DNA from 3 places in the Streptomyces sp. NPDC050743 genome. Region 3 is predicted to be linked to each of the others. Evidence: riboswitches for the same ligand, from Rfam matches in the RefSeq annotation. Region 3 holds a riboswitch; each other region holds the start of a gene.
The links. A riboswitch is a leader RNA that binds a small molecule or an ion and turns the genes downstream of it on or off. The one in region 3 is predicted to bind cyclic di-AMP.
Positions count from the first base shown of each region.

Region 1: it holds a riboswitch for cyclic di-AMP, as region 3 does, so the genes downstream of both, ACIBJF_RS13815 (M23 family metallopeptidase) here and ACIBJF_RS25565 (NlpC/P60 family protein) in region 3, are expected to answer to the same signal.
Region 2: it holds a riboswitch for cyclic di-AMP, as region 3 does, so the genes downstream of both, ACIBJF_RS08960 (M23 family metallopeptidase) here and ACIBJF_RS25565 (NlpC/P60 family protein) in region 3, are expected to answer to the same signal.

Region 1 covers NZ_JBITGJ010000010.1:124,525-128,333, forward strand. The annotation lists gene ACIBJF_RS13805 (M16 family metallopeptidase) at 1-283, shown strand, start outside; gene ACIBJF_RS13810 (M16 family metallopeptidase) at 280-1,668, shown strand; cyclic di-AMP (ydaO/yuaA leader) riboswitch at 1,919-2,081, shown strand; gene ACIBJF_RS13815 (M23 family metallopeptidase) at 2,094-2,840, shown strand; gene ACIBJF_RS13820 (GntR family transcriptional regulator) at 3,040-3,726, shown strand.
Region 2 covers NZ_JBITGJ010000005.1:316,499-320,307, forward strand. The annotation lists gene ACIBJF_RS08945 (MarR family winged helix-turn-helix transcriptional regulator) at 1-322, opposite strand, end outside; gene ACIBJF_RS08950 (dihydrofolate reductase family protein) at 385-1,518, shown strand; tRNA gene ACIBJF_RS08955 (tRNA-Met) at 1,579-1,652, opposite strand; cyclic di-AMP (ydaO/yuaA leader) riboswitch at 1,962-2,108, shown strand; gene ACIBJF_RS08960 (M23 family metallopeptidase) at 2,116-3,144, shown strand; gene ACIBJF_RS08965 (aldo/keto reductase) at 3,216-3,809, shown strand, end outside.
Region 3 covers NZ_JBITGJ010000028.1:65,478-69,286, reverse strand. The annotation lists gene pcrA (DNA helicase PcrA) at 1-1,367, opposite strand, end outside; cyclic di-AMP (ydaO/yuaA leader) riboswitch at 1,629-1,797, shown strand; gene ACIBJF_RS25565 (NlpC/P60 family protein) at 1,805-2,986, shown strand; gene ACIBJF_RS25560 (tellurite resistance/C4-dicarboxylate transporter family protein) at 3,255-3,809, shown strand, end outside.

The sequences.
Region 1 (3,809 bases), on a different contig from region 3:
GGGCACGGTCGCCGGCCGCGCCGACGAACTGTGCCGCTACGCCGTCCTGTTCGGCGACCCGCAGCTCGCCCTCACCGCCGTCAAGCGCGTCCTCGAGGTGACCGCGGAGGAGGTCCAGGAGGTCGCCAAGGGCCGCCTGCGCCCCGACAACCGCGCGGTCCTGGTCTACGAGCCGAAGTCCCCGGAGCAGGCACCGGACGCCGACGTCCCCGAGGACCCGGAGCAGGAGGCCACCGTAGAGGCGGGCGCCGACCACAACGAGAACGAGGAGACGGCCAAGTGACCGAGCTCGCCACCATGGACTTCCATCCCCAGCCGCAGGCCGGCGAAGCCAGGCCCTGGGCGTTCCCGGCCCCCGAGCGCACCGCGCTCGACAACGGTCTGACGGTGCTGCGCTGCCACCGCCCCGGCCAGCAGGTCGTCGCCGTCGAGGTGCTGCTGGACGCGCCCCTGGACGCCGAGCCGGCCGGCCTGGACGGCGTCGCCACGATCATGGCGCGGGCCTTCTCCGAGGGCACCGACAAGCACTCCGCCGAGGAGTTCGCAGCCGAGCTGGAGCGCGCGGGCGCCACACTGGACTCGCACGCCGACCACCCCGGCGTGCGGCTCAGCCTGGAGGTCCCGGCCTCCCGCCTGGCCAAGGGCCTCGGCCTGCTCGCCGACGCGCTGCGCGCGCCCGCCTTCGCCGACAGCGAGGTGGAGCGGCTGGTCCGCAACCGCCTGGACGAGATCCCGCACGAGCTGGCCAACCCTTCCCGCCGGGCCGCCAAGGAGCTCTCCAAGGAGCTGTTCCCGCTGGTCTCGCGCATGTCGCGCCCCCGCCAGGGCACCGAGGAGACGGTCGAGAAGATCGACGCCGACGCCGTACGCGCCTTCTACGGCCGGCATGTACGCCCCGCCACGGCCACCGCGGTCGTGGTCGGCGACCTCACCGGCGTCGACCTGGACGCGCTGCTCGGCGACACGCTGGGCGCCTGGACCGGCACCGCGGGCGAGCCGCGGCCCGTGCCGCCGGTGACCGCCGACGACACCGGGCGCGTGGTCATCGTGGACCGGCCCGGCGCCGTGCAGACGCAGCTGCTCATCGGCCGCGTCGGCCCCGACCGGCACGACCGCGTGTGGCCCGCCCAGGTGCTCGGCACCTACTGCCTCGGCGGCACGCTCACCTCCCGCCTGGACCGGGTCCTGCGCGAGGAGAAGGGCTACACCTACGGTGTGCGCGCGTTCGGCCAGGTCCTCAGGTCCGCGCCGGACGGCACGGGCGCGTCGATGCTCGCCATCAGCGGTTCCGTGGACACCCCCAACACCGGTCCGGCGCTGGAGGACCTGTGGAAGGTGCTGCGCACCCTCGCGGCGGACGGCCTGACCGACGCCGAGCGGGACGTGGCCGTGCAGAACCTCGTCGGGGTGGCGCCGCTGAAGTACGAGACCGCGGCGGCCGTGGCGAGCACGCTGGCCGACCAGGTCGAGCAGCACCTGCCCGACGACTTCCAGGCGACGCTGTATCAGCAGCTGGCCGCGACGGGCACGGTGGAGGCCACGGCGGCCGTCGTGAACGCCTTCCCGGTGGACCGCCTGGTGACCGTCCTCGTCGGTGACGCCTCCCAGATCAAGGCGCCGGTGGAGGCGCTCGGCATCGGTGAAGTGACCGTGGTGGCGGCCGAGTAGAGCGCGCCGTCGCAGCGGCCGGGTGCGCCCGGGAGGCCGCACGCGCGCGTGGGGCCCTGACGGTCTACGGACCGTCAGGGCCCCTGCCGTTTCCCAGCCCTACCCCAGATGCCCGATTTGAGGCGGAGGTTGCCTGTCTGCCCTGTGGGATGCGCTACAAAAGCCCGGATCGGTTTGGGGTTCGAAAGCAGGCTTACGTAGCGTCGCCCAGGCTGTTCGTCGGTAGGCAGTGCGCCGCACCCGCGGCACCGGACAGTCATCGCCGAGTCCCCGTACGGCGCGAGCCAGGGGAGCCGGGGACCCACGCAGTCCCTGGGGTGAATCGGGCGCCCGCGCGAGTCGCGAGGGGCCCGTAGGAGACCTTCCTGCTCCGAACCCGTCAGCTAACCCGGTAGGCGAGAGGGAAGGAAAGGACCAGCCACTCCATGGCGTTCATGTGCGCCACCGGGAAGCACCGCAAGCCCGGCCGGGTCAAGCGCACCACCGCTCAGGCGGCGGGCATCGCGGCCCTCACCACCACCGGTGTCATCGGCACCCTCGCCGCCTCCCCGGCACTCGCCGCCGAGAACACCGTGGAGCAGACCGGCCTCACACCGGTCCTCACCCTGAGCGACGACGTGGCCGAGCACATCGACGCGCAGGCCACCGCGCAGCGGCAGGCCGCCGAGCAGAAGGCGGCCGAGGAGGCCGCCGCCAAGAAGGCGAAGGAGGAGCGCGAGGCCAGGGCCCGCGCCGCCCGGGAGGCCGAGCGCAAGCGCCTGATGAACACCTTCGTCGCCCCGATCGCGAACTCCTACGTCTCCACCGGCTACCGGGCCAGCAGCTCCCTGTGGTCCTCTGGCTCGCACACCGGCATCGACTTCCACGCGGCGAGCGGCACCCCCGTGCACGCGGTCGGCGCCGGCACCGTCGTCTCCACCGGCTGGGGCGGCGCGTACGGCAACCAGATCGTGATCAGGATGGCCGACGGCATGTACACCCAGTACGGCCACCTGTCGTCCATCGGCGTCTCGGTGGGCCAGCGGGTCACCCCGGGCCTGCAGATCGGCCTGTCCGGCGCGACCGGCAACACCACCGGCCCGCACCTGCACTTCGAGGCCCGTACGACCCCCGACTACGGCTCGGACGTCGACCCCGTCGCCTACCTCCGCAAGCACGGCGTGAACGTCTGACGCCCCCTCGCGCGGCATGCGAAGCCCCGGCTCACCGAGCCGGGGCTTTCGTCGTTCTTTCACGGCCGCGCCCCGGCCCGCTGACCAAAAAATATCCATGGATTCCGACCCGCCGTCGGAAATTCCGGCTCATTGGAATAGAGTCACGGAACACGCGTCCATCGTCGACGTTTCACGGGGATTAAGGCGGAGGTCGGTCATGCGTATTCCGGCGCACTCGGTGTGCACGGCCATCCGGGACGACATCGTCGCGGGTGTCTACGAGCGCGGCGGCCGGCTGACCGAGGAAGTCCTCGCCCGCCGCTACGGCGTCTCGCGCGTCCCCGTCCGCGAGGCCCTGCGCACCCTGGAGGCCGAGGGCTTCGTGGTGACCCGCCGGCACGCGGGCGCGTGCGTGGCCGAGCCGACCGAGCAGGAGGCCGCCGACCTGCTGGAGATGCGCCTGCTGATGGAGCCGCTCGGGGCCGCCCGGGCCGCCCAGCGGCGCACCGAGGCCCATCTGAAGGTGCTGCGCGGCCTGGTCAGGCTGGGCCAGGAGCGGGCCAGGCGGGGACACAGCGAGGATCTGCGCTCGCTGGGCGGCTGGTTCCACGAGACGCTCGCCCAGGCCTGCGGCAGCCCCTCGCTGACCGCGATGCTCATCCAGCTGCGGCACAAGATCGCCTGGATGTACGCGGTGGAGGCGCCGCCGAGCCCGGTGGACTACTGGGCGGAACACGGCGCCATCGTCGACGCGGTGGCGCGCGGCGACGGCGAGCGTGCGCGGGCGCTCACGGCGCTGCACACCGAGCGTGCGACGGCCGTGCACCGCCTGCGTTTTTCCGGGGCCGGCGAGCGTGTGAGGACTTCGCAACACGCCGTAAACATGTCGGGCCTCCGGCATTAACACGGACGCCGTATACAAAGAAGAGTAATTCGGCTGCGCTGTATTTCGCTGCCCTGATTCCGGTGTGCGCGCAATGAGCCCGG
Region 2 (3,809 bases), on a different contig from region 3:
CCATCCCCTCGTCCGTCAGCACGGCGATGCTGCTGCGCTTGTCCCAGCGGCAGTCCTCCCGGCGCACCAGCCCGTCCCGCTCGAGGCGGGTCACCGCGTACGTCAGCCTGCTGCGCGTGATCTTCAGCGTTTCGGCGAGGTCGGTCATCCGCAGCCGCCGGTCGGGCGCGTCGGACAGGTTCGCCAGCACGGAGTAGAACAGGTGCGGCATGCCGGCGTCCTGCTGGAGCTGTCGGTCGATCGCGTCCTCCAGGAGGTGCGTCGCGGCGAGATACGCGCGCCAGGCGCGCTGCTCCTCGGGGCTGAGCCAGCGGGTCGTCATGCCGCCAGTGTAAGTTTGTTTCAAACTTGAACCAAGCCTCGCCTCGCAGGGAGACCGCGCCGATGTCGTACCCGTACGTGCTGCTGTCCGCCGCCGTCTCCCTCGACGGCTACCTGGACGACACCGGCCCCGACCGGCTCCTGCTGTCCAGCCCGGCCGACTTCGACCGGGTGGACGCGGTACGGGCCTCCGTCGACGCGATCCTGATCGGCGCCGGCACGATCCGCGCCGACAACCCGCGGTTGCTGGTCAACTCCGCCGAGCGCCGCGCGGCCCGGGTCCGGGCGGGCCGGCCGGAGTACCCGCTGAAGGTGACCGTCAGCGCCACCGGCGACCTCGACCCCGACGCCAACTTCTGGCACACCGGCGGCGACAAGCTCGTCTACACGACCGACCGGGGCGCCGAGCGGGCCGCCCACCGCCTCGGCAGCGCCGCCGACATCGTCCCGCTCGGCCCCGGCCTCGACTGGCGGGCCCTGCTGTCCCACCTGCACGACGTGCGCGGGGTCGGACGGCTGATGGTCGAGGGCGGCGGCACCGTCCACACCCAGCTGCTGCAGCTGGGCCTCGCCGACGAGCTCCAGCTGGTCCTCGCCCCGCTCTTCGTCGGCGACCCCGCCGCACCCCGCCTGTTCGGCCCCGGCGGCTACCAGGCCGGCCGGCTGCGTCTGACCGAGACCCGCCGGATCGAGGACGTCGTCCTCATGCGCTACGAGCCCACCGCGCCCGGCGCCGGTCCCCTCGCCACCGCCGCCGACCGGCACTGGCTGCGGACGGCCTGTGACCTCGCCGCGCTGTGTCCGCCCTCGGAGACGGCGTTCAGCGTCGGCGCGGTGGTGGTTGCCGCCGACGGTACGGAGCTGGCTCGCGGCCACTCCCGGGAGGGGGATGATCCCGTGGTCCACGCGGAGGAGGCCGCGCTCGCGAAGATCGACCCGGCGGATCCGCGACTGGCTGCCGCCACGGTGTACAGCAGCCTGGAGCCCTGTGCGCGGCGTGCCTCGCGGCCCGCGCCCTGCGCCGAGCTGATCCTTCGGGCGGGGGTGCGCCGGGTGGTCACCGCCTGGAGGGAGCCGGACACGTTCGTGGCGGCGGCCGACGGTACGGGGATTCTGGTCAAGGCGGGCGCCGAGGTGGTCGTCCTGCCCGAGCTGGAGGAATCCGCCAAGGCGCCGAACGGGCATCTGCTCGGCTGAGGCGCCCGTGCACACACTCAGGGCCCGGAATCCATGGGATTCCGGGCCCTGAGTTTTCAGTAGCGGGGACAGGATTTGAACCTGCGACCTCTGGGTTATGAGCCCAGCGAGCTACCGAGCTGCTCCACCCCGCGTCGTTGTGTCTCTACTGTACACCACGCGGTCATCCGATCGGCGGCACACCGGTCGCCCCTCCGCGACATCCGTGATCACCTTCACCGATAGTGACCGTACGACAGCCCTCCGCATAACATCTGAGTCACCATCAAAAACGCGGACACTCATGAGCGGGGGCCAACTCGCCCGGTTTGCAGTGTTCCTGGCGGGTAAGTCCACCGTCGAAAACGTTAACGATCAAGCCGAACGGCTTGGAAAGTGGCTGCCGGGTCTATTAACGTTCGATAACGCAGCGCGGTCGTCCCAGCCGTCACAAGAGGCGGCTCCGTGCGCACGCGTCGAATCCCGCAAGGGAACCGGGGAACCACCATCTTGGGGTGAATCGCGCGGATACCAGCCGGTATACGCGCGTAGGAGACCTTCCTGCTCCGAACCCGTCAGCTAACCCGGTAGGCGGAGGAAGGAAAGGAGTACGCCCGAGTGGCGTCCAACCGGCCCGCCCCAGAAGCCCCGTTCGTGCCCGCGCAAGCCCAGCCGGAGACCTTCGGCTACGGCGCCTACCGCGCCGAGGAGGGGCCCTGGGAGGAGTGGAACCCCACCGAGGACTCCGTCACCCCGGTCCGTGGCCGGCACCGCGTCGCCAAGCAGCGCGGCGGCTTCGCACGCAGCTCCACCGTCCTCGGCGTCGGCGTGATGGCCGCGGTTGGCGCGGGCGGCATGGCCAGCGCCAACACCGGCAAGCCGCCGGTCTCCATATCCATGCCGGACCTGGACTCCGTCGAGCACATCTTCGACGGCGGCTCCTCCGACGCGCCGCAGGCCACCACCACCGGGCTCAGCCACGTGGGCGTGAGCACCGACAGCGCCGACAGCGGCAACGCCGGCGAGGCCCTGCGCAACCGGATCATGGCCCAGGCCGAGCAGCAGAAGGGCCAAGCCGACGGCAAGGCCACCGCCGCCGCGATCGCCGCCGCCGACCAGCAGGCCGCAGCCGCGGCCGCCAAGGCGGAGAAGGAGGCCGCCGCCAAGGCCGCCGCCGCCAAGGAGAAGGCGGAGGCCGACGCCAAGAAGGCCGCCGAGGCCGCGCGGCTGGCCGAGCTGGCCAAGCAGTACCAGCTGCCCGTCGTCTCGTACACGATCACCGGCACCTTCGGGCAGCCCGGCGCGATGTGGTCCTCCGGCTACCACACCGGCCTCGACTTCGCCGCCCCCACCGGCACCCTCATCAAGGCCATCCACAGCGGCACGGTCACCGAGGCCGGCTGGGCCGGTGCCTACGGCTACCGCACCGTCCTGACCCTGGACGACGGCACCGAGCTGTGGTTCTGCCACCAGTCCTCGATCAACGTCTCCGTCGGCCAGAAGGTCTCCACCGGCGAGGTCATCGGCCGAGTCGGCGCCACCGGCAACGTCACCGGCCCCCACCTCCACCTGGAGGTCCACCCGAACGGCCAGGCCACCGCCGTCGACCCGGCGCCGTGGCTGCGCGACAAGGGCCTCAACCCCTGACAGCCGTCTGTCCGGGGGACTTTGCACCGGCGGCGGAATGCGATCAGCCGTCGCCGGTGTTGATCTAGAGCATGACTTCCCTTCGCACACTCGGTTCCTCCGACCTCGAGGTCTTCCCCCTCTGTCTCGGCGGCAACGTCTTCGGCTGGACCGCCGACGAGGAGACCTCCTTCGCCGTGCTGGACGCCTACACGGCCGCCGGCGGCAACTTCATCGACACCGCCGACTCCTACTCGGCATGGATCGAGGGCCACAAGGGCGGCGAGTCCGAGACGGTCATCGGCAAGTGGGTCAAGTCCCGCGGCAACCGCGACCGCGTCGTCATCGCCACCAAGGTCAGCCAGCACCCCGAATTCCAGGGCCTGTCCGCCGCCAACATCAAGGCCGCCGCGGACGCCTCCCTGCGCCGCCTGGACACCGACCACATCGACCTCTACTACACCCACTTCGACAAGCCCGAGGTCCCGGTCGAGGAGATCATCGGCGCGCTGGACGAGCTGGTGAAGGCGGGCAAGGTCCGCCACATCGCCGCCTCCAACATCAGCCCCGAGCGCCTGAGGGCCTCGCTCGACTTCTCCGACCGCGAGGGCCTCGCCCGCTATGTCGCCCTCCAGCCCCACTACAACCTCGTCTCCCGCGACACCTACGAGGGCCCGCTGCAGGAC
Region 3 (3,809 bases):
GGCAGGCCGACGCGGATGAAGACCTCTTCGAAGACACGGGACTGGGCGTTGGTGCGGTAGAAGACGGCGACGTCGCCCGCCTTGGCCTCGCCCGCGTCGACGAGGCGGTCTATCTCGTCGGAGACGAACTGGGCCTCGTCGTGCTCCGTGTCGGCGACGTAGCCGGTGATCCGCGCGCCCTGGCCGGCGTTGGTCCACAGGTTCTTCGGGCGACGGGACTCGTTGCGCTCGATGACCGCGTTGGCGGCGGACAGGATGGTCTGCGTGGAGCGGTAGTTCTGCTCCAGGAGGATCGTCGTCGCGTTCGGGTAGTCCTCCTCGAACTGGAGGATGTTGCGGATCGTCGCGCCCCGGAAAGCGTAGATGGACTGGTCCGCGTCACCCACGACGCACAGTTCGGCGGGCGGCAGGTCGTGCTCGCCGGGCGGGATGTCGCCGTCCTCGGCGGAGCGCTCCGCGGTGCCGACGAGTTCCCGCACCAGCGCGTACTGGGCGTGGTTGGTGTCCTGGTACTCGTCGACCAGGACGTGCCGGAAGCGGCGGCGGTAGTGCTCGGCGACGTCCGGGAAGGCGCGCAGCAGGTTGACCGTCGTCATGATCAGGTCGTCGAAGTCGAGCGCGTTGGCCTCGCGCAGCCGCGACTGGTAGAGCGCGTAGGCCTGGGCGAGGGTCTTCTCGAAGCCGTCGGTGGCCTGGGCGGCGAAGTCCTCCTCGTCGATCAGCTCGTTCTTCAGGTTGCTGATCTTCGCGCTGAACGACTTCGGCGGGAAGCGCTTGGGGTCGAGGTCCAGGTCGCGGCAGACCAGGGCCATCAGGCGCTTGCTGTCGGCGGCGTCGTAGATCGAGAACGACGACGTGAAGCCGAGCTTCTTCGACTCGCGGCGCAGGATGCGCACGCACGCGCTGTGGAAGGTCATCACCCACATCGCGTTCGCGCGCGGGCCGACGAGCTGCTCGACGCGCTCCTTCATCTCGCCCGCGGCCTTGTTGGTGAAGGTGATCGCGAGGATCTGGCCCGGGTGCACGTGCCGCTCGGCGAGCAGGTGGGCGATGCGGTGGGTGAGCACACGGGTCTTGCCGGACCCTGCGCCGGCGACGATGAGCAGCGGGGAGCCGGCGTGCACCACCGCGGCGCGCTGATTGTCGTTCAGCCCCGTCAGCAGGGCCGCCGCGTCGAGGGCGGGGCGGGGGGCGCCGTCGCGGTAGTACGCGTCCCGGTCCGGCGGCACGTCGAACTTCCCGCCGAACAGATCGTCCGGAAGCGGCTCCGGAGCGTGATCGTCCTCGGGCGGCGGCGGGGGCTCCTCCTCGCGCCCGCGAGGGGCCTGGAGGTCCGCCAGGAAGCTGTCGTCAAAGAGGCTGCTCATCGCTCTCCGAGTCTAGGGCGCCCCACCGACAACCGGTCGCCGTCCCCGGAACATGGCCGGCCCGGAACGCGGCCGATCGTCACCGCCGAGTGGCCCGCGGCCTGCTCACACAGGGGAACCGTCCGATGACACAGGAGCGAAACCCGGCTCAGGTCACGAAAATGTATCGGACATATCACGCACCAACCTTCACAGGAGTCACACGAGTTGGCTAGCGTGCGTCCGGGCCGTACGACCCCTACCGGCGAACCTCGCCGGGCCGCGCGGCCTCCGCCGAGTCCGGCGCGCCGCAGGGCGCCCGGAGCCGGGGACCCACCGACCTTGGGGTGAATCGGCCGGCTCCCACCCGGGACGCCGTCGTAGGGCAACCCTTCCGAACCACCGCCCGAACCCGACAGCTAACCCGGTAGGCGGCCCATTGGAAGGAGTCGCCTCCCTTGGCGTCGCACCGCAAGCCGCGCCCCGGCGGGACCATCGGAACGGGCCTTCGCACCCCCGCCCTCGCCACCGCCGCCCTCACCTCCATGGCCGTGCTCTCGCAGACCGCAGAGGCCGCCCCCCGTACCGATCACGCAAAGCCGAGCCTGGAGGAGGTCGAGAAGAAGGTCGACGATCTCTACCGCCAGGCGGAGTCGGCGACCGAGAAGTACAACGCGGCCAAGGAGCGGACCGGTAAGCAGCGGGGCCGCGTCGACGCCCTGCGCGACGACCTCGCCCGGCGCACCGAACGCCTCAACAAGGCCCGCGAGGAGCTGGGCTCGTTCGCCGCGGCCCAGTACCGCACCGGCGCCGCCGCTCCCGACACGGCCACTTTCCTGCTGGCGAACGACCCGCAGGACTACTTCGACCAGACCCAGCTGATGAACCGGCTGACCTCGCGGGAGAAGCGCGCGGTCGACGACTACATCGGCGAGCAGGCCACGACCATGAAGAAGCGGCGGGAAGCCGCGCAGAGCCTGCAGACGCTGAGCGACTCACAACACGACCTGCAGACCGCCAAGTCCACCGTCCAGAAGAAGCTGGCGTCGGCCCGCGAGCTGCTGTCGCAGCTGAATGCCCAGGAGAAGGCGCGGCTGGCCGCCATCGAGCGGGAGAAGCAGCAGGAGGCGGCGCGCAAGGCGGCCGAGCTGGCGAAGCAGCAGGCGGCCCAGCAGCAGGCAGCTCAGCAGCAGGCCGACTCGTCGTCGTCCTCGTCCACGGGGTCCGGGTCCGGATCCGGATCGGGCTCGACGGGCTCCGACTCCACCACCAGCTCGTACGACACGAAGGCCGAGAAGGCGATCGCCTTCGCCCGCGCGCAGATCGGCAAGCCGTACGTGTGGGGCGCGACCGGGCCGGACTCCTACGACTGCTCGGGCCTCACCCAGGCCGCCTGGAAGGCCGCCGGCGTCACGCTTCCGCGCACCACGTACGACCAGGTCGATGCGGGCACCACGGTCTCGCTCGCCGACGCGCGGCCGGGCGACCTGATCTTCTTCTACGACGACATCAGCCACGTCGGCGTCTACATAGGCAACGGCATGATGATCCACGCCCCCAAGCCGGGCGCGTACGTCCGCGAGGAGTCCATCTACTACGGCGGAGAGTCGATCATCCACAGCGTGGTCCGCCCGGGCTGAGGGCCTGCCCCGGGCCGGGCGCGCCTCAGCTCTTGCGCGCTCCACGCGGGCGTGCCGGCGAATTGGACGTCCGCGTGGGCGCGTGCCTGGGTCTTGGGCCGCCACGCGCGCGTGCGGCCGTCCCTCCGCCCACACTCGGGTGAGCCCTTCCTCCGTCCAAGCGCGGGCTGCCCGCTCTTTCAGGCTCATGCACGCGTACCGGCGTTTTTGCTCTTCACGCGCGCGTGCCCTTCCGGGCAGGGCCGCCGCGGCTCCCTAGCATCGGCGCATGCCCGGCATCTCAGGTCTGCGCGTGTGGTGGGCGGGGCGGTCCCCCGCGGCCGGGGCCGCCGTGATGGCGACCGGCATCCTGTCGGTGGGGCTGCACATGACCGGCGACGAGGCGGTCTCCCGGGTGGCGCTGGCGCTGACGTGCGTCGCCTGGGCCGTGCTGGCCGCGGGGTTCGTACTGCGACTGGTCGGCGAGCGGCAACGCTGGGCGACCGAGGCGGAGAGGCCGGGCGCCCTCACCTCCGTCGCCGCGACCACGGTGCTCGGCACCCGGCTCTCGCCGCTGGGCCGGCAGCCCCTGGCCGAGGCGCTCCTGGCGCTCGCGGCGCTGCTCTGGCCGGTGCTGCTGTTCTTGGTCGTACGGCGCTGGAGGCCACGCATGCCGGGGGCGGTGTTCCTGTGCTGTGTGGCCACAGAGGGGCTCGCCGTACTGGCCGCCACGCTGGCCACGGCCGAGCGCACGGCGTGGCTCGCGCACACCGCGCTGGTGCTGTTCTGGCTGGGCCTGGTGCTCTACGGTCTGGCGCTGGTCCACTTCGACGCACGGCAGGTG